One region of the Enterobacter cloacae complex sp. HYC003_NIDB genome, then DNA from elsewhere that is predicted to be linked to it. Evidence: predicted binding sites of a transcription regulator. Region 1 holds the regulator's gene; each other region holds the start of a gene.
The links. Region 1 encodes sigma-54, which starts transcription at its own class of promoters, with help from an activator protein. Its sites were predicted from a motif close to GTTGGCACANNTTTCGCTNT; they were not measured.
Positions count from the first base shown of each region.

Region 1 (6,879 bases):
TATATCGATCTGGTGGGACCAAAACTGATCACCGATGGCCTCGCCGTGTTCGAAAAAATGATGCCGGGCTATCTGAACGTGCTCGAATCCAACCTGACGGCGCGTGACCAGAAGGGCATCGTCGAAGAGGGACATAAAATCAAAGGCGCGGCAGGATCTGTCGGGTTACGCCATCTCCAGCAGCTGGGCCAACAGATTCAGTCTCCTGATTTACCTGCCTGGGAAGATAACGTAGGTGATTGGGTCGAAGAGATGAAACAAGAGTGGCAAAACGATGTGGCAGTGCTGAAAGCCTGGGTGGATGCCAGAAAAAAATGACCCCGGCTATACCGGGGTGCGCGAATACTGCGCCAACACCAGGGAAATCGTGGCTGCGCCTGATTTTTATGGGTTGTTTTCGCATGGACGCCGCCTGAAAATTGAGGCCGCACGCAGATAAGATAGCAAATCTTAAACAGTTTGTTACATGAATCAGTGAAATGTGTGAAGCATAGCGTTTTAATCAGAATTTTTAATGTGCTTCAGCGAGTTGCATAGAAGGATCGTCAGAATGAAAAAGATTGGTGTCGTGCTGAGCGGATGTGGTGTTTACGATGGTTCAGAGATACATGAAACCGTATTAACGCTGCTGGCATTATCGCGCCAGGGAGCAGACGTTATCTGCTTCGCCCCGGATAAAACCCAGGCAGACGTGATTAATCATCTCACCGGCGAGCCAATGGCGGAAAGCCGTAACGTGCTGATTGAAGCGGCGCGTATTGTGCGCGGCGATATTCACCCGCTGGCACAGGCCGATGCCGCTGAGCTTGATGCGCTCATCGTGCCGGGCGGTTTTGGCGCGGCGAAAAACCTGAGCACGTTTGCAACGGAAGGCACGGCGTGTCATGTCGATCCCGATTTGAAAGCGCTATCGCTGGCGATGCATGCGGCAGGTAAGCCGCAGGGCTTTATCTGCATTGCGCCGGCCATGCTGCCGAAAATTTTTGATTTCCCGCTGCGGCTCACGATCGGAACCGACATTGATACCGCTGAGATTGTCGAGGATATGGGCGGCGAACACGTGCCATGTCCGGTAGACGACATTGTGGTGGACGAGGACAACAAGATCATCACCACGCCAGCGTATATGCTGGCGCAGAACATCGCCGAGGCTGCCGCAGGCATTGAAAAGCTGGTGGACAGAGTGCTGGTCCTGACCGAATGAGTCGTAAATTCTCCCCCGGCGGGTGGTTAAAACGGATCCTGCTGCGTATTGTGCTGGTCCTGGCCGTGTTCTGGGGCGGCGGTATTGCGCTGTTCAGCATCCTGCCCGTCCCGTTCTCGGCCGTGATGGCAGAGCGGCAGATTAGCGCCTGGCTCTCAGGTGATTTTGGCTATGTTGCCCATTCTGACTGGGTCAGCATGGATGCAATCTCGCCGTGGATGGGGCTGGCGGTCATTGCGGCAGAAGATCAGAAATTCCCGGAGCACTGGGGTTTTGACGTGGCGGCTATCGAGAAGGCGCTGGATCATAATGAACGTCATGAAAACCGCGTCCGCGGCGCATCGACGCTTTCTCAGCAGACGGTAAAAAACCTGTTCTTATGGGACGGTCGCAGCTGGGTGAGAAAAGGGCTGGAGGCCGGGCTGACGCTGGGCGTCGAGACGGTGTGGAGCAAAAAACGCATTTTAACCGTCTACCTGAATATCGCGGAATTTGGTGACGGCGTATTTGGTGTCGAAGCGGCATCGCAGCGCTATTTTGGCAAGCCCGCCAGCAGGCTGACTATGTCCGAAGCGGCACTGCTTGCCGCCGTGCTGCCGAACCCGCTGCGTTTTAAGGCCAGCGCCCCGTCAGGCTATGTGCGAAGCCGCCAGGCGTGGATTATGCGCCAGATGCGTCAGCTGGGTGGGGAAGGGTTTATGGAGCGAAATAATCTTAGGTAGGGCGGGTAAGCGCAGCGCTACCCGCCGACATGGCGAACGTTAGTCTTCGTCAAACCCGGCGTTGAACAGGGCAATCACTGCCGCCAGCGCTTCTTCTTCCTGCGGGCCGGTGGCTTCAACTTCAATCTGACGGCCTTTGGCAGAATCCAGCATCAGTAGCGCAATCACGCTGTTGGCTTCTGCCTCGGTTCCCTCGTCGTTGCGCAGCAGCACCTCCGCATCAAAACCTTGCATCAGTTCAAACAATTTCATTGCCGGGCGTGCATGCATGCCCAGCTTGTTGGTGATCTCAACGGTTTGTTTTACGGTCATGTTTTACGTTTTTCCAGCGTGCGATGACGGGACTGAACGTTCTTTCCGCGTGAGCGGAAGTAATCGGCCAGCTGTTCGGCAATGTAGACCGAACGATGTTTACCGCCGGTACAGCCAATCGCCACCGTCAGGTAGCTGCGATTGTTTGTTTCCAGCATAGGTAACCATAGCTCAAGGTAGCTTCGCGTCTGGTAGATAAAATTGTGTACTTCTGTGTGTCGGTCGAGGAACGCCGCCACCGGCTTATCCAGACCGGTCATCGGACGCAGTTTCGGATCCCAGTGTGGGTTCGGCAGGAAACGCACATCAAAAACGTAATCCGCATCGATAGGTATGCCGTGCTTAAAGCCGAAGGATTCAAACACCATCGTCAGTTCGCGCTCGCGCTTGCCGAGTAAGCGCGTACGCAGCATTTCCGCCAGCTCGTGGACGGACATTTCAGAGGTGTCGACAATCAGGTCGGCCCGGGAACGCAGCGGCTCAAGCAGATCGCTCTCTTTATCGATGGCGCTTTCCAGCGAAAGATTTTTACTGGAGAGCGGATGCAAACGACGTGTATCGCTGTAGCGACGGATCAGCGTGTTGCGGTCAGCGTCCAGGAACAAGAGCTGAGGCGAGAAGCATTCCGGCAGGCTGTTCATTGCCTGCTCGAAGATTTCCGGCGATTCCGGCATGTTACGCACGTCGATACTGACGGCGGCAGAGATTTGCCTGTCCGCCAGCGTCCGCGCCAGATCGGGTAACAACACTACCGGCAGGTTATCTACACAGTAAAATCCCATGTCTTCCAGCGCGCGCAGGGCCACGGACTTCCCGGACCCCGAACGACCGCTGACGATCATCAGCACCATGTTCCGTTTCTCCTCAGGGCAGCCGTACTGAAGGCCCTTTCCCGATTATGCCTCATCCTGATTGCCTTCTGCTTCAGTGATAATTTGATAAAGCTCTTCATCACTTTGGGCTGAGCGCAGTCGACGACAAATGGTTTTATCCGCCAGACGTTTGGCAACCAGCGACAGCGTGTGCAGGTGGGTTTTGGTCTGATCGGCAGGAACCAGCAGCGCGAAAAGCAGATCCACAGGCTGGTTATCGATGGCGTCAAAAGCGATAGGCGTTTCCAGTTGCACAAACACCCCCACGGCACGCAGCGTATCTTCTTCCAGCTTGCCATGCGGGATCGCAATGCCATTGCCGATGCCAGTACTGCCCATTTTTTCACGGGTCAGAATGGCTTCAAACACGATCTGCGGCGGCAGACCCAGCTGTTTTGCGGCCAGCTCACTGATGATTTCCAGCGCACGTTTTTTGCTCTGGCAGTGAACGCCACTGCGGGTACAATCCTGGTTAAGGACATTGCTCAGTTGAAGAGCGGAATCGTTGTTTATCATAATTTCACCTAAGCGCTAACTGTACAAATGGCCTGTTGTGTTTCACAACAGGCCGTCCTGCACCCGTTAACTGCCCGGACAATTAGTGTTGTTTCAGTTTATCTTTATGTTTATTGAGCTGTCTCGCAAGCTTATCAATTAAGCCGTCGATAGCCGCGTACATGTCTTGCCCTTCCGCACTGGCATGGAGTTCCCCTCCGTTGACGTGCAGGGTCGCATCCGAGATATGCGTCACTTTCTCCACTTTCAACACAACATAGACCTGGTTGATCCTCTCGAAATACTGCTCGAGTTTCGCAAACTTAGTGTTTACAAAATCGCGTAAAGCCTCAGTAATCTCGACGTTATGTCCGGTGATATTGAGCTGCATAGTGTCTTCCTTATCGGTTGTGTCAAACCAGTTGTTTACGCTGGTTAGACGGCGGAATGGATAAAGACTCTCGATACTTCGCGACAGTACGACGTGCCACCATAATACCCTGATCGGACAGCATGGTGGTTAACTTACTGTCACTGAGTGGCTTCGCGGGGTTCTCCGCGGCGATCAACTTCTTCACCAGTGCGCGAATAGCCGTTGACGAGGCTTCGCCGCCGCCTTCGGTGTTCACGTGGCTGGAGAAGAAATACTTAAGCTCAAAAATACCGCGTGGGCTGTGCAGATATTTCTGCGTGGTCACGCGGGAAATGGTTGATTCATGCATCTCGACGGCCTGGGCGATGTCTGCCAGCACCATCGGTTTCATAAACTCTTCGCCCTGCTCAAAGAACGCCTGCTGCTGTTCGACAATACAGCGGCTGACGCGCAGCAGCGTGTCATTACGGCTCTCCAGGCTCTTGATCAACCAGCGTGCTTCCTGAAGGTTGCTGCGAATGTATTGATTATCAGCGTCGTTACGGGCGCTGGTGCACATGGAGGCGTATTGCTGGTTGATTTGCAGGCGAGGAATGCTGTCGGCGTTCAGTTCAACGACCCACCGGCCATTGTGTTTTCTCACCAGCACATCAGGAATGACATATTCCGGTTCGCTGGTCTGGATCGACTGCCCCGGACGCGGATCGAGCGACTGGATCAGATTCACCGCTTCCTTCAGCACCTCTTCTTTCAGGCGTGTGACGCGCATCAGGGTGCGGAAGTCGTGATTCGCCAGCAGATCCAGATGATCGCTGATGATGAGCCGGGCTTCGTCAATCCACGGTGTCTCTTTGGCAAACTGCGAAAGCTGGATCAGAAGGCAGTCGCGCAGATCTTTCGCGGCGACACCTATCGGGTCGAAACGCTGAACGCGTTTCAGAACGGCTTCGATCTCTTCCAGTTCAATCTCGTCATCGCCGATGCTTTCCAGAATCTCGTCCAGCGTCACGGTCAAATAGCCCGTGTCGTCAACGGCATCGACAATCGAGGTGGCAATGGCGCGATCGGTATCGGAGAAAGGGGTCAGCTCTACCTGCCACATCAGGTAGTCCTGAAGCGACTGGGTGGTTTCGCCCTGGTAGACCGGGAGTTCATCGTCCTGGTAGTCTGCGCGCGTCCCGGAAGGGGTACCCGCGGTGTAGATTTCATCCCAGCTGGCATCCAGCGGCAGTTCGTCCGGCATCTCTTTCTGTTCAAGCGCATCTACGGAGTCGAGCGTTTCTGTGTCCTGCGTCTGCTGGGCGTCTACCTCGTCATGAAGATCGGTTTGCTCCAGCAGCGGATTGCTGTCCAGCGCCTGCTGGAGCTCCTGCTGGAGTTCTAACGTGGACAGCTGCAACAGACGGATTGCCTGCTGTAGCTGCGGCGTCATGGCCAGTTGCTGGCTGAGCCGTAATTGCAAACCTTGCTTCATGTTCAGAGCGTTTTTCTCCGGTTCGGCGTGACTTAACCTCTACCCTATCAGAGTCTGAAGTCTTCCCCAAGGTACACGCGCTTAACATGCTCATCTTCGAGGATTTGCTGCGGCGTACCGTGGGCAATCAGATGGCCCTGGCTCACTATGTAGGCGCGCTCACACACGGCCAGCGTTTCACGAACGTTGTGGTCCGTGATCAGTACGCCAAGCCCGCTGTCGCGCAGGTGCTCAATGATACGTTTGATATCGATAACGGAGATGGGGTCAACGCCCGCAAACGGTTCATCCAGCAGGATGAATTTTGGGTTTGCTGCCAGCGCGCGCGCAATCTCAACGCGGCGGCGTTCACCACCGGACAGCGCCTGGCCGAGGCTGTCACGCAGATGTTCGATATGAAACTCTTCCATCAGCTCGTTCGCACGGTCAGTGCGCTGCTCGCTGGTCAGATCGTCACGGATCTGGAGCACGGCCATCAGGTTGTCGAACACGCTTAAGCGGCGGAAGATAGACGCTTCCTGCGGCAGATAGCCGATGCCACGACGCGCGCGGGCATGAAGCGGCAGCAGGCTGATATCTTCATCATCGATGATGATGTTGCCGGCGTCACGCGGGACGATGCCCACCACCATGTAGAAGGTCGTGGTTTTACCCGCCCCGTTAGGGCCAAGCAAACCCACGATTTCGCCGGAGTTGACGGTCAGACTGACATCTTCGACGACGCGGCGGCCCTTATACGCTTTCGCGAGGTTTTTTGCAGTTAAAGTTGCCATAACGAATTAGTTACTCTTTTTCTGTGCCGGAGCCTGACCGTTGTTCTTGTCCTGCAACTGCGAAGGCACAAGCACGGTCGTGACGCGTTTGCCTTTTTCACTGGAGGCCTGCATTTTCTGCTCTTTCACCAGATAGGTGATCTTGTCGCCTTTGATATTGCTGTCCAGCTGTTCCAGGTAAGCATTACCGGTCAGGATGACCAGATCCTTCGCCAGTTCATAATGCATATGCGAGGCATGGCCTTTCACCGGCTTGCCGTTGTCCTGCATCTGGTAGAAGGTGGCCGGGTTGCCATAACCATCGATAATCTCTTTGCCCTGCTCGCCGCCCGGACGGGTAACGACCACTTTGTCGGCGTTGATTTTAATTGTGCCCTGGGTCATGACGACGTTGCCGGTAAAGGTGACGACGTTACCCTGCATATCCAGAGACTGGGTATCGGATTCAATATGAATCGGCTGTTCGGTATCGCCAGTCACAGCAAGCGCGGGAAGACTGGCCGCCAGCAGCGCGCTGGCGATAACAACTTTAAGGCTGAGTTTGTTTGTTTTGAATTTCATAGGAGGTTCTAACCTTTTCAATCAGCTCGGCGTTTTTGCTGCGTAAGTTCCCGCGCATTCTTAAACCGCTGGAATTAAATGTTGTGCCATACA
Region 1 is NZ_CP114220.1:540,227-547,105, forward strand. Features, by position in the region: gene arcB (aerobic respiration two-component sensor histidine kinase ArcB) at 1-318, shown strand, start outside; gene elbB (isoprenoid biosynthesis glyoxalase ElbB) at 551-1,204, shown strand; gene mtgA (monofunctional biosynthetic peptidoglycan transglycosylase) at 1,201-1,926, shown strand; gene npr (PTS phosphocarrier protein NPr) at 1,966-2,238, opposite strand; gene rapZ (RNase adapter RapZ) at 2,235-3,089, opposite strand; gene ptsN (PTS IIA-like nitrogen regulatory protein PtsN) at 3,135-3,626, opposite strand; gene hpf (ribosome hibernation promoting factor) at 3,709-3,996, opposite strand; gene rpoN (RNA polymerase factor sigma-54) at 4,019-5,452, opposite strand; gene lptB (LPS export ABC transporter ATP-binding protein) at 5,500-6,225, opposite strand; gene lptA (lipopolysaccharide ABC transporter substrate-binding protein LptA) at 6,232-6,786, opposite strand; gene lptC (LPS export ABC transporter periplasmic protein LptC) at 6,755-6,879, opposite strand, start outside.

Region 2 (6,879 bases), 2.0 Mb from region 1:
AGAGCTGGTGAGCTTCCTGCACCTGCCGATCCAGTGCGGTTCTGACCGCGTGCTGAACCTGATGGGTCGTCCACATACGGTGCTCGAGTATAAGTCCACCATCCGCAAGCTGCGTGAAGCGCGCCCGGATATCCAGATTAGCTCCGACTTTATCGTCGGCTTCCCTGGCGAAACCGCTGATGACTTCGAGCGCACCATGAAGCTTATCGGCGAGGTGAATTTCGACGTCAGCTACAGCTTTATCTTCTCTGCGCGCCCGGGCACCCCTGCGGCCGATATGGTTGACGATGTGCCGGAAGAAGAGAAAAAGCAGCGTCTGTATATTCTACAGGAGCGTATCAACCAGCAGGCCAACGCCTGGAGTCGTCGTATGCTCGGCACTGTCCAGCGTATTCTGGTGGAAGGCACCTCCCGTAAGAGCGTCATGGAACTGTCTGGTCGAACCGAAAATAACCGCGTGGTGAATTTTGAAGGCACCCCGGACATGATCGGTAAGTTTGTGGACGTCGAGATTGTCGAAGTACTCACGAACTCGCTGCGCGGGAAGGTGGTACGCACTGAGGACGAAATGGGTCTGCGAATTGCACAGACTCCGGAATCCGTTATCTCTCGCACCCGCAAAGTCAACGATTCTGGCGTGGGTATTTACCAGCCTTGATCCTTCTGGCCTGCCTGTCCGGCAGGCCTTGTATTTCCTCTCATCGCCCCCAATATCTACCGCAACGCTTGCGCCTTTATTCTGTGGCGTGAATAATTTCGGTAATGACCGTTTTATTACGCCGTGTGGCCACAGGTCAGTTAACCAATTAAAGAGGAACAGTTTGAACATAGATACGCGTGAAATTAGCCTTGAGCCCGCAGACAACGCTCGCCTGCTGAGCCTGTGCGGGCCGTTTGATGACAATATCAAACAACTGGAGCGACGTCTGGGTATCGAAATCAATCGTCGCGATAACCATTTCAAACTCACCGGACGCCCAATCTGCGTCAACGCCGCGGCGGATATTCTCCGCAGCCTGTATGTTGATACCGCCCCGATGCGCGGTGAGATCCAGGATATTGAACCTGAACAGATCCACCTGGCCATTAAAGAGGCACGCGTGCTTGAGCAGAGCGCGGAGAGCGTGCCGGACTATGGCAAAGCCATCAACATCAAAACTAAACGCGGCGTGATTAAGCCTCGTACCCCGAACCAGGCGCAGTACATCGCCAACATTCTCGACCACGACATCACCTTCGGCGTGGGTCCGGCGGGTACGGGTAAAACCTATCTGGCGGTTGCCGCTGCGGTCGATGCGCTCGAGCGTCAGGAGATCCGCCGTATCCTGCTGACCCGCCCTGCTGTTGAAGCCGGTGAAAAACTGGGCTTCCTGCCGGGCGATTTGAGTCAGAAAGTAGATCCCTACCTGCGCCCGCTGTATGACGCGCTGTTCGAAATGCTCGGCTTCGAGAAAGTTGAAAAGCTCATCGAGCGTAACGTGATTGAAGTTGCTCCGCTGGCCTACATGCGTGGCCGTACGCTTAACGACGCGTTCATCATTCTGGATGAGAGCCAGAACACCACCATCGAACAGATGAAGATGTTCCTGACGCGTATTGGCTTTAACTCGAAAGCGGTTATCACCGGTGACGTCACCCAGATTGACCTGCCGCGTAACACCAAATCGGGTCTGCGTCACGCCATCGAAGTCCTGGCCGAGGTAGAGGAAATCAGCTTTAACTTCTTCCACAGTGAAGACGTGGTACGCCATCCGGTCGTCGCGCGTATCGTTAACGCTTATGAGGCCTGGGAAGAGGCAGATCAGAAGCGCAGGGCCGAACTGGCCGCAGAACGTAAGCGCGAAGCGCAGGAGCATGAACAGAAATGAGTCAGGTGATCCTCGATTTACAGCTGGCCTGTGATGATAATTCCGGCATGCCAGAAGAGGCACAGTTTCAGAAATGGCTGGATGCCGTTATCCCCCAGTTTCAGGAAGAATCAGAGGTCACGATTCGCCTGGTGGATGAAGCAGAAAGCCATGAGCTCAACCTGACCTACCGCGGGAAAGATAAGCCGACCAACGTGCTCTCTTTCCCGTTCGAAGCCCCTCCGGGCATTGAGATGCCGCTGCTGGGCGATCTGATCATCTGCCGTCAGGTGGTTGAGCAGGAAGCCAAAGAGCAGCAAAAGCCGCTGGAAGCGCACTGGGCACACATGGTGGTGCACGGTAGCCTGCATCTTCTGGGTTACGACCATATTGAAGATGACGAAGCGGAAGAGATGGAATCCCTCGAGACAGAGATAATGCTTGCTCTGGGCTATGAGGATCCGTACATTGCCGAGAAAGAATAGTCAGTCACTGACTACCATGCCGCCGCGCAGGGACATAGCGCGGCGGTTAATATTGAACTAACAAGAGAACCCTTAACAAACGCCATGAGCGACGACAATTCACACAGTAGCGACACGACAACCACTAAAAAGGGATTTTTCTCCCTCATTCTGAACCAGCTTTTCCACGGCGAACCGAAAAACCGTGATGAACTGCTGGAGCTGATTCGTGATTCCGGGCAGAACGACCTTATCGACGAAGATACGCGCGAAATGCTCGAAGGGGTGATGGACATCGCCGACCAGCGCGTCCGCGACATCATGATCCCCCGCTCGCAGATGATTACCCTGAAACGCAACCAGACGCTGGACGAGTGCCTCGATGTGATTATCGAATCGGCTCACTCACGTTTCCCGGTCATCAGCGAAGACAAAGATCACATTGAAGGGATTTTGATGGCGAAAGATCTGCTGCCGTTTATGCGCAGCGATGCCGAAGCCTTCAGTATGGAAAAGGTGTTACGCCCGGCCGTGGTTGTGCCGGAAAGTAAACGTGTGGATCGGATGCTGAAGGAGTTTCGCTCCCAGCGCTATCACATGGCGATTGTTATTGATGAATTTGGTGGCGTTTCCGGTCTGGTCACAATCGAAGACATCCTTGAGCTGATCGTGGGCGAAATCGAAGATGAGTATGACGAAGAAGAGGATATCGACTTCCGTCAGCTGAGCCGCCACACCTGGACCGTGCGCGCGCTGGCCTCCATTGAAGACTTCAACGATACCTTTGGCACCAGCTTCAGCGATGAAGAAGTGGACACCATTGGTGGTCTGGTGATGCAGGCCTTCGGCCATCTTCCGGCCCGCGGTGAAACCGTTGACATCGATGGTTACCAGTTCAAGGTCGCAATGGCTGACAGCCGACGTATTATTCAGGTTCACGTCAGAATGCCGGACGACTCACCGGTGCCAAAACTGGAAGATTAATGTAAATGGCATTTGCCCCACTCTTTGAACGCCAGCGCGTCCGTTTGCTGCTGGCGCTGTTACTCGGAGCCAGCGGTACGCTGGCTTTTTCTCCTTACGATATCTGGCCAGCCGCTATTCTCTCCCTGATGGGGCTACAGGGTCTTACCCTGAACCGCCGTCCGGTACAGGCCGCGGCCATTGGCTACTTCTGGGGGCTGGGGCTGTTTGGCTCTGGTATCAACTGGGTCTACGTCAGTATCGCGCAATTTGGCGGAATGCCGGGGCCGGTTAACGTCTTCCTGGTTGTGCTGCTCGCTGCCTATCTCTCGCTCTACACCGGCCTGTTCGCGGGCATCCTGTCTCGCCTGTGGCCAAAAACGACCTGGCTGCGCGTGGCGATAGCGGCACCCGTTGTCTGGCAAATCACCGAATTTCTGCGCGGCTGGGTACTGACCGGCTTCCCGTGGTTGCAGTTCGGTTATAGCCAGGTAGACGGCCCGCTGAAAGGCCTGGCCCCGGTCATGGGCGTGGAAGCCATCAATTTCCTGTTGATGATCGTCAGCGGCCTGCTGGTGCTGGCACTGGTGACACGTAACTGGAAGCCGCTGGTTGCCGCGTTGATCCTGTTTGCCCTGCCCTTCCCGCTGCGTTATATCCAGTGGTTTACGCTGGAGCCCGCGCGCGCCACGCAGGTTTCACTGGTACAGGGCGATATCCCGCAGTCCCTGAAATGGGATGAGAATCAGCTGCTGAACACGCTGAAAATCTACGCCAACGCCACTGAAAAGGTGATGGGCAAATCGCAGCTCATCATCTGGCCTGAGTCTGCGATCCCGGACCTGGAGATCAATCAGCAGCCCTTCCTGAAGATGATGGATGATCTGCTGCGCGCGCGCGGCAGTACGCTGATCACCGGAATTGTGGATGCGCGTCTCAATCAGCAGAACCGCTATGACACGTACAACACGATCATTACGCTCGGTAAGGACAGCGAATACAGCTATACCTCCACCAATCGCTACAACAAAAACCACCTTGTACCGTTTGGCGAATTTGTTCCGCTGGAGTCTATTCTGCGCCCACTGGCACCGTTCTTTGATTTGCCGATGTCCTCATTCAGCCGGGGCCCTTACGTTCAGCCGCAGCTGCATGCGCACGGTTTTGCCCTGACGGCCGCCATTTGCTACGAGATTATCCTCGGCGAGCAGGTGCGCGATAATTTCCGCCCGGACACCGACTATCTGCTGACCATCTCAAACGATGCGTGGTTCGGTAAATCGATTGGCCCGTGGCAGCACTTCCAGATGGCGCGAATGCGTTCTCTGGAGCTGGCGCGTCCGTTGCTGCGCAGCACCAATAACGGCATTACCGCCGTGATTGGTCCGCAGGGTGAAATCCAGGCCATGATCCCGCAATTTACCCGTGAGGTGCTGACTACTAACGTCACGCCAACTACCGGGCTTACGCCTTACGCGCGCACCGGGAACTGGCCGCTGTGGATTTTGACCTTGCTCTTCGGCTTTGGCGCAGTACTGATGAGCCTGCGTCAGCGTCGTAAATAACCTTACCTTCTGTTGCCGGGTGTCGGCTACGCCTTACCCGGCCTACTCTCCGCGGCCCCCACCCGACAATTTCCTCCCAAACTTCAATTCTGGCACGCCTGTTGCTTTGTTTATTCATATCAACGCTGTCTGGCTTAACGTGCAACTTTGTCGCACCAGCATAGATCATCGGTAGCACCGAAACGGTGCAACGAGGGATTATTGCCTCTGAATGGTGCGGCGCGCTTCGCAAAAATAAACAATAACGCAGCAAAATCTTTACATTAAGCCAGACTAAATGTTAACAAGCTTGCATAACACTGCACTCGCATTGCGCGAGATATAACAACATCACAATGGGTATCTATGCGTCACTGGCGCTGATAAGAAAGGAGTTGGGTATGCAATTACGTAAACTGGCCACAGCAATGCTGGTTATGGGAATGTCTGCGGGGGTTGTCCACGCTGAAGACGCTCCGGCAGCAGGAAGCACTCTCGACAAGATTGCCAAAAACGGCGTGATCGTGGTCGGCCACCGTGAATCTTCTGTCCCGTTCTCTTACTACGACAACACGCAAAAAGTCGTGGGCTATTCACAGGATTACTCCAACGCCATCGTTGAAGCCGTGAAGAAAAAGCTGAACAAACCTGACCTGCAAGTGAAGCTGATCCCCATCACTTCACAGAACCGTATTCCTCTGCTGCAAAACGGCACATTTGATTTTGAATGTGGCTCAACCACCAACAACCTTGAACGTCAGAAACAGGCCGCTTTCTCGGACACCATCTTCGTTGTGGGCACCCGCCTGCTGACGAAGAAAGGCGGCGACATCAAAGATTTTGCTGACCTGAAAGGCAAAGCGGTTGTCGTGACCTCCGGTACCACGTCCGAAGTGCTGCTGCACAAGCTGAACGACGAGAAGAAAATGGACATGCGCATCATCAGCGCGAAAGACCATGGCGACTCCTTCCGTACCCTGGAAAGCGGCCGTGCTGTCGCGTTTATGATGGATGACGCCCTGCTGGCGGGCGAACGCGCGAAAGCGAAGAAACCAGACAACTGGGAAATCGTCGGTACCGCCCAGTCGAAAGAAGCCTACGGCTGTATGCTGCGTAAAGGTGACGAGGACTTCAAGAAACTGATCGATGACACCATCGCTCAGGCGCAAACCTCCGGCGAAGCGGCAAAATGGTTCGACAAATGGTTCAAGAACCCAATTCCACCAAAAAACCTGAACATGAACTTTGAACTGTCTGACGACATGAAAGCGCTGTTCAAATCACCAAACGACAAAGCTCTTAACTAATTAGAACGACAGGGGCGGGATCTCCTGCCCTCTCGATTGTCGGGAAGCATGGACAGACTATACGTTGAGTGGTCGTTCCCCACTCAGCGCAAAAATTGAGCTTCTCACCAATCTTCGAGGGTAGCGCTGCTACCCTTTTTTTTCTGGAGTTTACTATGTCAATTGACTGGAACTGGGGCATCTTTCTGCAACAAGCCCCGTTCGGCAACACCACCTATCTCGGCTGGCTGTGGAGCGGCTTTCAGGTTACCGTTGCGTTATCGATAACGGCGTGGATTATCGCGTTTCTTGTCGGTTCGCTGTTCGGTATTCTGCGTACCGTCCCTAACCGTTTTCTCTCTTCGATTGGCACGCTCTATGTGGAACTGTTCCGTAACGTTCCGCTGATCGTGCAGTTCTTTACCTGGTATCTGGTGATCCCGGAACTGCTGCCGGAAGATCTCGGCATGTGGTTTAAGGCCGAGCTGGATCCTAACGTACAATTTTTTGTCTCCTCTATGCTGTGTCTGGGGCTGTTCACCGCTGCGCGCGTCTGCGAGCAGGTACGTGCCGCCATACAGTCACTGCCGCGCGGGCAAAAGAATGCGGCACTGGCAATGGGCCTGACTCTGCCCCAGGCCTACCGTTACGTACTGCTGCCTAACGCTTACCGCGTCATCGTTCCGCCGATGACGTCCGAGATGATGAACCTGGTAAAAAACTCGGCTATCGCCTCAACCATCGGTCTGGTGGATATGGCGGCACAGGCGGGCAA
Region 2 is NZ_CP114220.1:3,456,294-3,463,172, forward strand. Features, by position in the region: gene miaB (tRNA (N6-isopentenyl adenosine(37)-C2)-methylthiotransferase MiaB) at 1-658, shown strand, start outside; gene O1722_RS16490 (PhoH family protein) at 822-1,868, shown strand; gene ybeY (rRNA maturation RNase YbeY) at 1,865-2,332, shown strand; gene corC (CNNM family magnesium/cobalt transport protein CorC) at 2,417-3,295, shown strand; gene lnt (apolipoprotein N-acyltransferase) at 3,301-4,839, shown strand; gene O1722_RS16510 (amino acid ABC transporter substrate-binding protein) at 5,220-6,125, shown strand; gene gltJ (glutamate/aspartate ABC transporter permease GltJ) at 6,281-6,879, shown strand, end outside.
Region 2: O1722_RS16510 (amino acid ABC transporter substrate-binding protein) is a predicted target of sigma-54. The motif match lies at 4,928-4,947, and genes of this name have one in related genera.

Region 3 (6,879 bases), 510 kb from region 1:
CGGTGGAACCAGAACCGTTGCTTCGTCAGTACCGGACGCACGCATGTTGGTCAGTTTCTTACCGGTCAGGCAGTTTACCGTCAGGTCGTTAGAACGGCTGTGAATACCGATGATCTGGCCTTCGTAAACTTCAGCACCGTGGCCCAGGAACAGCTTACCGCGATCCTGCAAACCGAACAGCGCAAACGCAACCGCTTTACCCTGACCGTTGGAGATCAGCACGCCGTTGTTACGCTGGCCCACTTCGCCCGGACGAACGTCGTCGTAGTGGCTGAAGGTGGAGTACAGCAGACCAGTACCGGAAGTCATGGTCATGAACTCAGAACGGAAGCCGATCAGGCCACGGCTTGGGATCACGTAGTCGAGACGTACGCGGCCTTTGCCATCTGGATTCATGTTTTTCAGGTCGCCTTTACGCTCACCCAGTGCCTGCATCACAGAACCCTGGTGCTGCTCTTCAACGTCCAGCGTTACGTTTTCGAATGGCTCTTGTTTACGGCCATCGATTTCGCGGAAGATAACTTTCGGACGGGAAACCGCCATCTCGAAACCTTCACGACGCATGTTCTCAATCAGAACAGACAGGTGCAGCTCACCACGACCCGAAACGCGGAATGCATCAGCGTCTTCGGTTTCTTCAACGCGCAGCGCAACGTTGTGCACCAGCTCTTTGTTCAGGCGGTCAAGGATCTGACGAGAGGTAACAAACTTACCCTCTTTACCACAGAACGGAGAGGTGTTGACGTTGAAGAACATGGATACGGTTGGTTCATCAACGGACAGGGCTGGCAGCGCTTCGACGTTCTGCGGATCGCAGATGGTGTCGGAGATGTTCAGTTCACCCAGACCGGTGATGGCGATGATGTCGCCCGCTTCAGCGATGTCGCTCTCGATACGCTCAAGACCAAGGTGAGTCAGAACTTTACCGACTTTACCGTTACGGGTTTTGCCTTCGCTATCGATGATAGTGACCTGCTGGTTAGGCTTCACTTTACCGCGCTTGATACGACCAATGCCGATTACGCCAACGTAGTTGTTGTAGTCGAGCTGAGAGATCTGCATTTGCAGGGTGCCTTCCAGGTCAACGTTTGGCGCAGGAACGCGGTCAACAATCGTCTGGTACAGCGGAGTCATGTCTTCCGCCATGTCTTCGTGATCCAGACCGGCGATACCGTTCAGCGCAGACGCATAAACGATAGGGAAGTCCAGCTGTTCGTCGGTCGCGTCGAGGTTAACGAACAGGTCGAAGACCTGGTCAACAACCCAGTCAGGACGCGCGCCAGGACGGTCAACCTTGTTGATCACAACGATAGGTTTCAGGCCGTGGGCAAATGCTTTTTTGGTCACGAAGCGCGTTTGCGGCATAGGGCCATCAAATGCGTCAACCACCAGCAGCACGGAATCCACCATGGACATCACGCGCTCAACTTCACCACCGAAGTCGGCGTGCCCTGGGGTATCAACGATGTTGATACGGTAGTCATTCCATTTGATAGCGGTGTTTTTGGCGAGGATGGTAATCCCACGCTCTTTCTCCAAATCGTTGGAGTCCATCACACGCTCTTGAGTTTCGGCACGAGCATCAAACGTACCGGACTGCTGTAGCAGCTTATCAACCAGGGTAGTTTTACCATGGTCGACGTGCGCGATGATGGCGATATTACGCAATTTTTCGATCACAACTTTGCCTCAGGCATTTAGAAATAGCGCGTTATTGTACACGGATTAATCGCACTACAAAACAGGATCACAAACATCCCCCGCAAACAAGTATTGCAGAGATGCTTTGTGATCGCTTTCACGGAGCGGTAAAAGGGCACTTTAACGTAAATTGCACCAATATGGTGCTCGATGTTCACACAGAAGCACTATAATGGTGCAACAAATCCAATGTGGTGCAGCCCTTCTGCACTATGGTGCGCATGATAACGCCTTTTTGGGGTGTTTTAAAAGTTGGCACAGATTTCGCTTTACAGAAATACAGTAAAAATATGGCAGCCCAGCCGATTTGAAGACCTCGTTACCACGACGACAATGACCAATCTGGAGAGTTAAGTATGTCCGCTGAACACGTTTTGACGATGCTGAACGAACATGAAGTGAAGTTTGTTGATCTGCGCTTCACCGATACCAAAGGTAAAGAACAGCACGTCACGATCCCTGCTCATCAGGTGAACGCCGAATTCTTTGAAGAAGGCAAAATGTTTGACGGCTCCTCCATTGGCGGCTGGAAAGGCATTAACGAATCCGACATGGTTCTGATGCCAGATGCAACCACTGCGCTCATTGACCCGTTCTACGAAGAACCTACGCTGATCATCCGCTGCGATATCCTGGAACCTGGCACGCTGCAAGGCTATGACCGTGACCCACGCTCTATCGCAAAACGCGCTGAAGAGTACCTGCGTTCTACCGGTATCGCAGACACCGTTCTGTTCGGGCCAGAGCCAGAGTTCTTCCTGTTCGATGACATCCGTTTTGGTGCTTCCATTTCTGGTTCCCACGTCGCTATCGATGACATCGAAGGCGCATGGAACTCTTCCACCAAATACGAAGGTGGTAACAAAGGTCACCGTCCGGGCGTGAAAGGCGGTTACTTCCCGGTTCCTCCGGTCGATTCTTCACAGGACATCCGTTCTACCATGTGTCTGATCATGGAAGAGATGGGCCTGGTTGTTGAAGCGCACCACCACGAAGTGGCAACGGCTGGCCAGAACGAAATCGCAACCCGCTTCAACACCATGACCAAAAAAGCGGATGAGATTCAGATCTACAAATACGTTGTGCACAACGTTGCGCACCGTTTCGGTAAAACCGCGACCTTCATGCCAAAACCCATGTTCGGCGACAACGGTTCCGGCATGCACTGCCACATGTCCCTGTCCAAGAACGGCACCAACCTGTTCTCTGGCGACAAATACGCGGGTCTGTCTGAGCAGGCGCTGCACTACATCGGCGGTGTTATCAAACACGCTAAAGCGATCAACGCCCTGGCGAACCCGACCACCAACTCCTACAAGCGTCTGGTCCCAGGCTACGAAGCACCGGTGATGCTGGCGTACTCTGCCCGTAACCGTTCTGCTTCTATCCGTATCCCGGTGGTGGCGTCTCCGAAAGCGCGTCGTATCGAAGTGCGCTTCCCGGACCCGGCGGCTAACCCATACCTGTGCTTCGCAGCACTGCTGATGGCCGGTCTGGACGGTATCAAGAACAAGATCCACCCGGGCGAAGCCATGGACAAAAACCTGTACGACCTGCCGCCAGAAGAAGCGAAAGAGATCCCACAGGTCGCTGGCTCGCTGGAAGAAGCCCTGCAAGCGCTGGACGCAGACCGTGAGTTCCTGACCGCTGGCGGTGTGTTCACCGATGAAGCAATCGACGCTTACATCGCGCTGCGTACCGAAGAAAACGACCGCGTTCGCATGACGCCGCACCCGGTTGAGTTCGAACTGTACTACAGCGTTTAATTGATTTGTTTTACCCGGCGCATACGCGTCGGGAGTAGTTGCCGTGGAAACTTTAGCCCATCTTCGGATGGGCTTTTTTCTCCACCAACAACCTGATCTCACGCGCTTTTTACCTCTAAAACGCTATACTGCACTAAAATAGTGCAACGACTCCAGGAGACTGCTGAATGGCAACTGGCACGCTGCCCGATGCTGGGCAGATCCTCAATTCTTTGATTAACAGTATCTTGCTGGTCGACGACGAGCTGGCGGTGCATTACGCCAACCCGGCGGCGCAGCAGCTGCTCGCTCAAAGCGCCCGTAAACTGTTTGGCACGCCGCTGCCTGAACTGCTGAGCTATTTCTCGCTGAATATTGGTCTGATGCAGGAGAGTTTGCAGGCGGGTCAGGGCTTCACCGATAACGAAGTGACGCTGGTGATTGACGGACGCTCGCATATTTTGTCCCTCACCGCACAGCGCCTGCCAGATGGCATGATTCTGCTGGAAATGGCGCCGATGGATAACCAGCGTCGTCTCAGCCAGGAGCAGCTACAGCATGCTCAGCAGATTGCGGCGCGCGACCTGGTACGCGGGCTGGCTCATGAAATTAAAAACCCGCTGGGCGGCTTACGCGGTGCGGCACAGCTTTTGACCAAAGCGCTGCCTGACCCTGCCCTGGCGGAGTATACCAACGTCATTATCGAGCAGGCGGACCGTCTGCGTAATCTGGTCGATCGCCTGCTCGGGCCGCAGCAGCCGGGGATGCATGTTTCAGAAAGCATTCACAAGGTCGCGGAGCGGGTGGTGAAACTCGTCTCTATGGAGCTGCCGGATAACGTCACGCTGGTACGTGATTACGACCCAAGCCTGCCGGAGCTGGCGCACGATCCAGACCAGATTGAACAGGTGCTGTTGAACATTGTGCGTAACGCGTTGCAGGCGCTGGGCCCGGAGGGTGGCGAAATTATTCTGCGTACCCGCACCGCGTTCCAGCTGACGCTGCACGGCGTGCGTTATCGTCTGGCGGCACGTATTGATGTGGAAGATAACGGGCCGGGGATCCCGCCGCATCTCCAGGACACCCTGTTCTACCCGATGGTCAGCGGTCGCGAAGGCGGCACCGGGCTGGGGTTATCCATCGCCCGTAATTTGATTGACCAACACTCCGGCAAAATTGAATTTACCAGTTGGCCGGGACATACCGAGTTTTCGGTTTTCCTGCCGATTAAAAAATAAAGGTGACGTTTATGCAACGAGGGATAGTCTGGGTAGTCGATGACGATAGCTCCATCCGTTGGGTGCTTGAACGCGCGCTCACAGGAGCGGGATTAAGCTGCACGACGTTTGAGAGCGGCAGCGAGGTGCTCGACGCACTCACCACCAAAACGCCGGACGTTCTGCTCTCGGATATTCGCATGCCGGGCATGGACGGACTGGCGCTCTTAAAGCAGATCAAACAGCGCCACCCCATGCTTCCGGTCATCATAATGACCGCCCACTCCGACCTGGATGCCGCCGTCAGCGCCTACCAGCAGGGGGCGTTTGATTACCTGCCAAAACCGTTTGATATCGACGAAGCCGTTGCCCTGGTCGAACGCGCCATCAGCCACTATCAGGAGCAACAGCAGCCCCGCCACGCGCCGGATTTCGGGCCTACGACGGACATCATCGGTGAAGCGCCGGCCATGCAGGACGTGTTTCGCATCATCGGGCGTCTGTCGCGCTCGTCTATCAGCGTCTTGATTAACGGTGAATCAGGGACCGGTAAAGAGCTGGTTGCGCACGCCCTGCATCGCCACAGCCCGCGGGCGAAAGCGCCCTTTATCGCCCTGAACATGGCGGCGATCCCCAAAGATTTGATTGAATCTGAGCTGTTCGGCCACGAAAAAGGGGCGTTTACCGGGGCAAATACTATTCGTCAGGGACGCTTTGAACAGGCTGACGGCGGAACGCTATTCCTGGATGAAATCGGCGATATGCCGCTGGATGTGCAGACCCGACTGCTGCGCGTGCTGGCAGATGGCCAGTTTTACCGCGTGGGCGGGTATGCGCCGGTGAAGGTGGACGTGCGTATTATTGCCGCGACGCACCAGAACCTGGAGCTGCGCGTGCAGGAGGGGAAATTCCGTGAGGATTTATTCCATCGTCTGAACGTGATCCGCGTCCACCTGCCGCCACTGCGCGAGCGTCGGGAAGATATCCCGCGTCTGGCGCGCCATTTCCTGCAAGTGGCGGCCCGCGAGCTGGGCGTGGAAGCCAAGCAGCTTCATCCGGAAACGGATGCCGCCCTCACCCGTCTGGCGTGGCCGGGCAACGTGCGTCAGCTGGAAAACACCTGTCGCTGGCTGACCGTGATGGCCGCCGGACAGGAAGTGTTGATTCAGGATCTCCCCGCCGAGCTGTTTGAAGCCACCGTGCCCGAAAGCACCGCCGGACATGCGCTGCCGGAAAGCTGGGCGACGCTGCTGGCGCAGTGGGCAGATCGCGCGCTGCGTTCCGGTCATCAAAATCTGCTCTCCGAAGCGCAGCCTGAGATGGAGCGCACGCTGTTAACTACCGCGCTTCGTCATACCCAGGGCCACAAACAGGAAGCGGCTCGCCTGTTGGGATGGGGTCGAAACACCCTGACGCGCAAGCTGAAAGAGCTGGGAATGGAGTGATCTTACTCCGCTGTGTAAAGGTTACTAATTGAGCGCAAAGTGCCGTTATTTTGCGCTTTACTGTTCCGATGAGTTTTGTATGATCGTGCCCGGAAACAGGGGGGAGCATCATGCTGGAATCATTAGTGACTTTGCTTTCGAGCGGAGCAGCAGAAAGCCACACGCCACAAACTGCCGTTGCGGCGGTATTGTGTGCGGCACTGGTTGGGCTGTTTAGCTAACGAGCTGTCGATGAAAAGCCGGGTGGCGCTTCGCTTACCCGGCCTACATCTCGCACTTAAGTAGGCCGGGTAAGGCAAAGCCGCCACCCGGCATTACAGCTCAAATCACCCGCGAGAACTGCTGTAAACGCGCCTTCTGACGTAGATAGGCATCGAAGCACATGCAGATATTACGAATCAACAGACGTCCTTTCGGCGTGACGACAACCGCACTCTCCGACACATCCACCAGCCCGTCTTTCGCCAGCGGCGCCAGAAGCTTCAGGTCTTCGGCAAAGTAATCGCTGAATTGCAGATCCCATTGCGACTCCACCTCGCGAAATTCGAGACGGAAGTTGCAGATAAGCGCCTTAATTACGTCCCGACGGATGCAGTCGTCGCGCGTTAGCGCAATGCCGCGCCACAGCGCGTTGCCGGTTTCGTCTATCTGCTGATAGTACAGCTTCAGCTCTTTCTGATTCTGGGCGTAGCAGTCGCCAATCATGCTGATGGCGGAGACGCCCATTCCGAGCAGATCGGTATCGCCCTGGGTGGTGTAGCCCTGGAAGTT
Region 3 is NZ_CP114220.1:31,531-38,409, reverse strand. Features, by position in the region: gene typA (ribosome-dependent GTPase TypA) at 1-1,680, opposite strand, end outside; gene glnA (glutamate--ammonia ligase) at 2,058-3,467, shown strand; gene glnL (nitrogen regulation protein NR(II)) at 3,635-4,684, shown strand; gene glnG (nitrogen regulation protein NR(I)) at 4,696-6,108, shown strand; gene O1722_RS00150 (YshB family small membrane protein) at 6,219-6,329, shown strand; gene hemN (oxygen-independent coproporphyrinogen III oxidase) at 6,430-6,879, opposite strand, start outside.
Region 3: glnA (glutamate--ammonia ligase) is a predicted target of sigma-54. The motif match lies at 1,953-1,972, and genes of this name have one in related genera.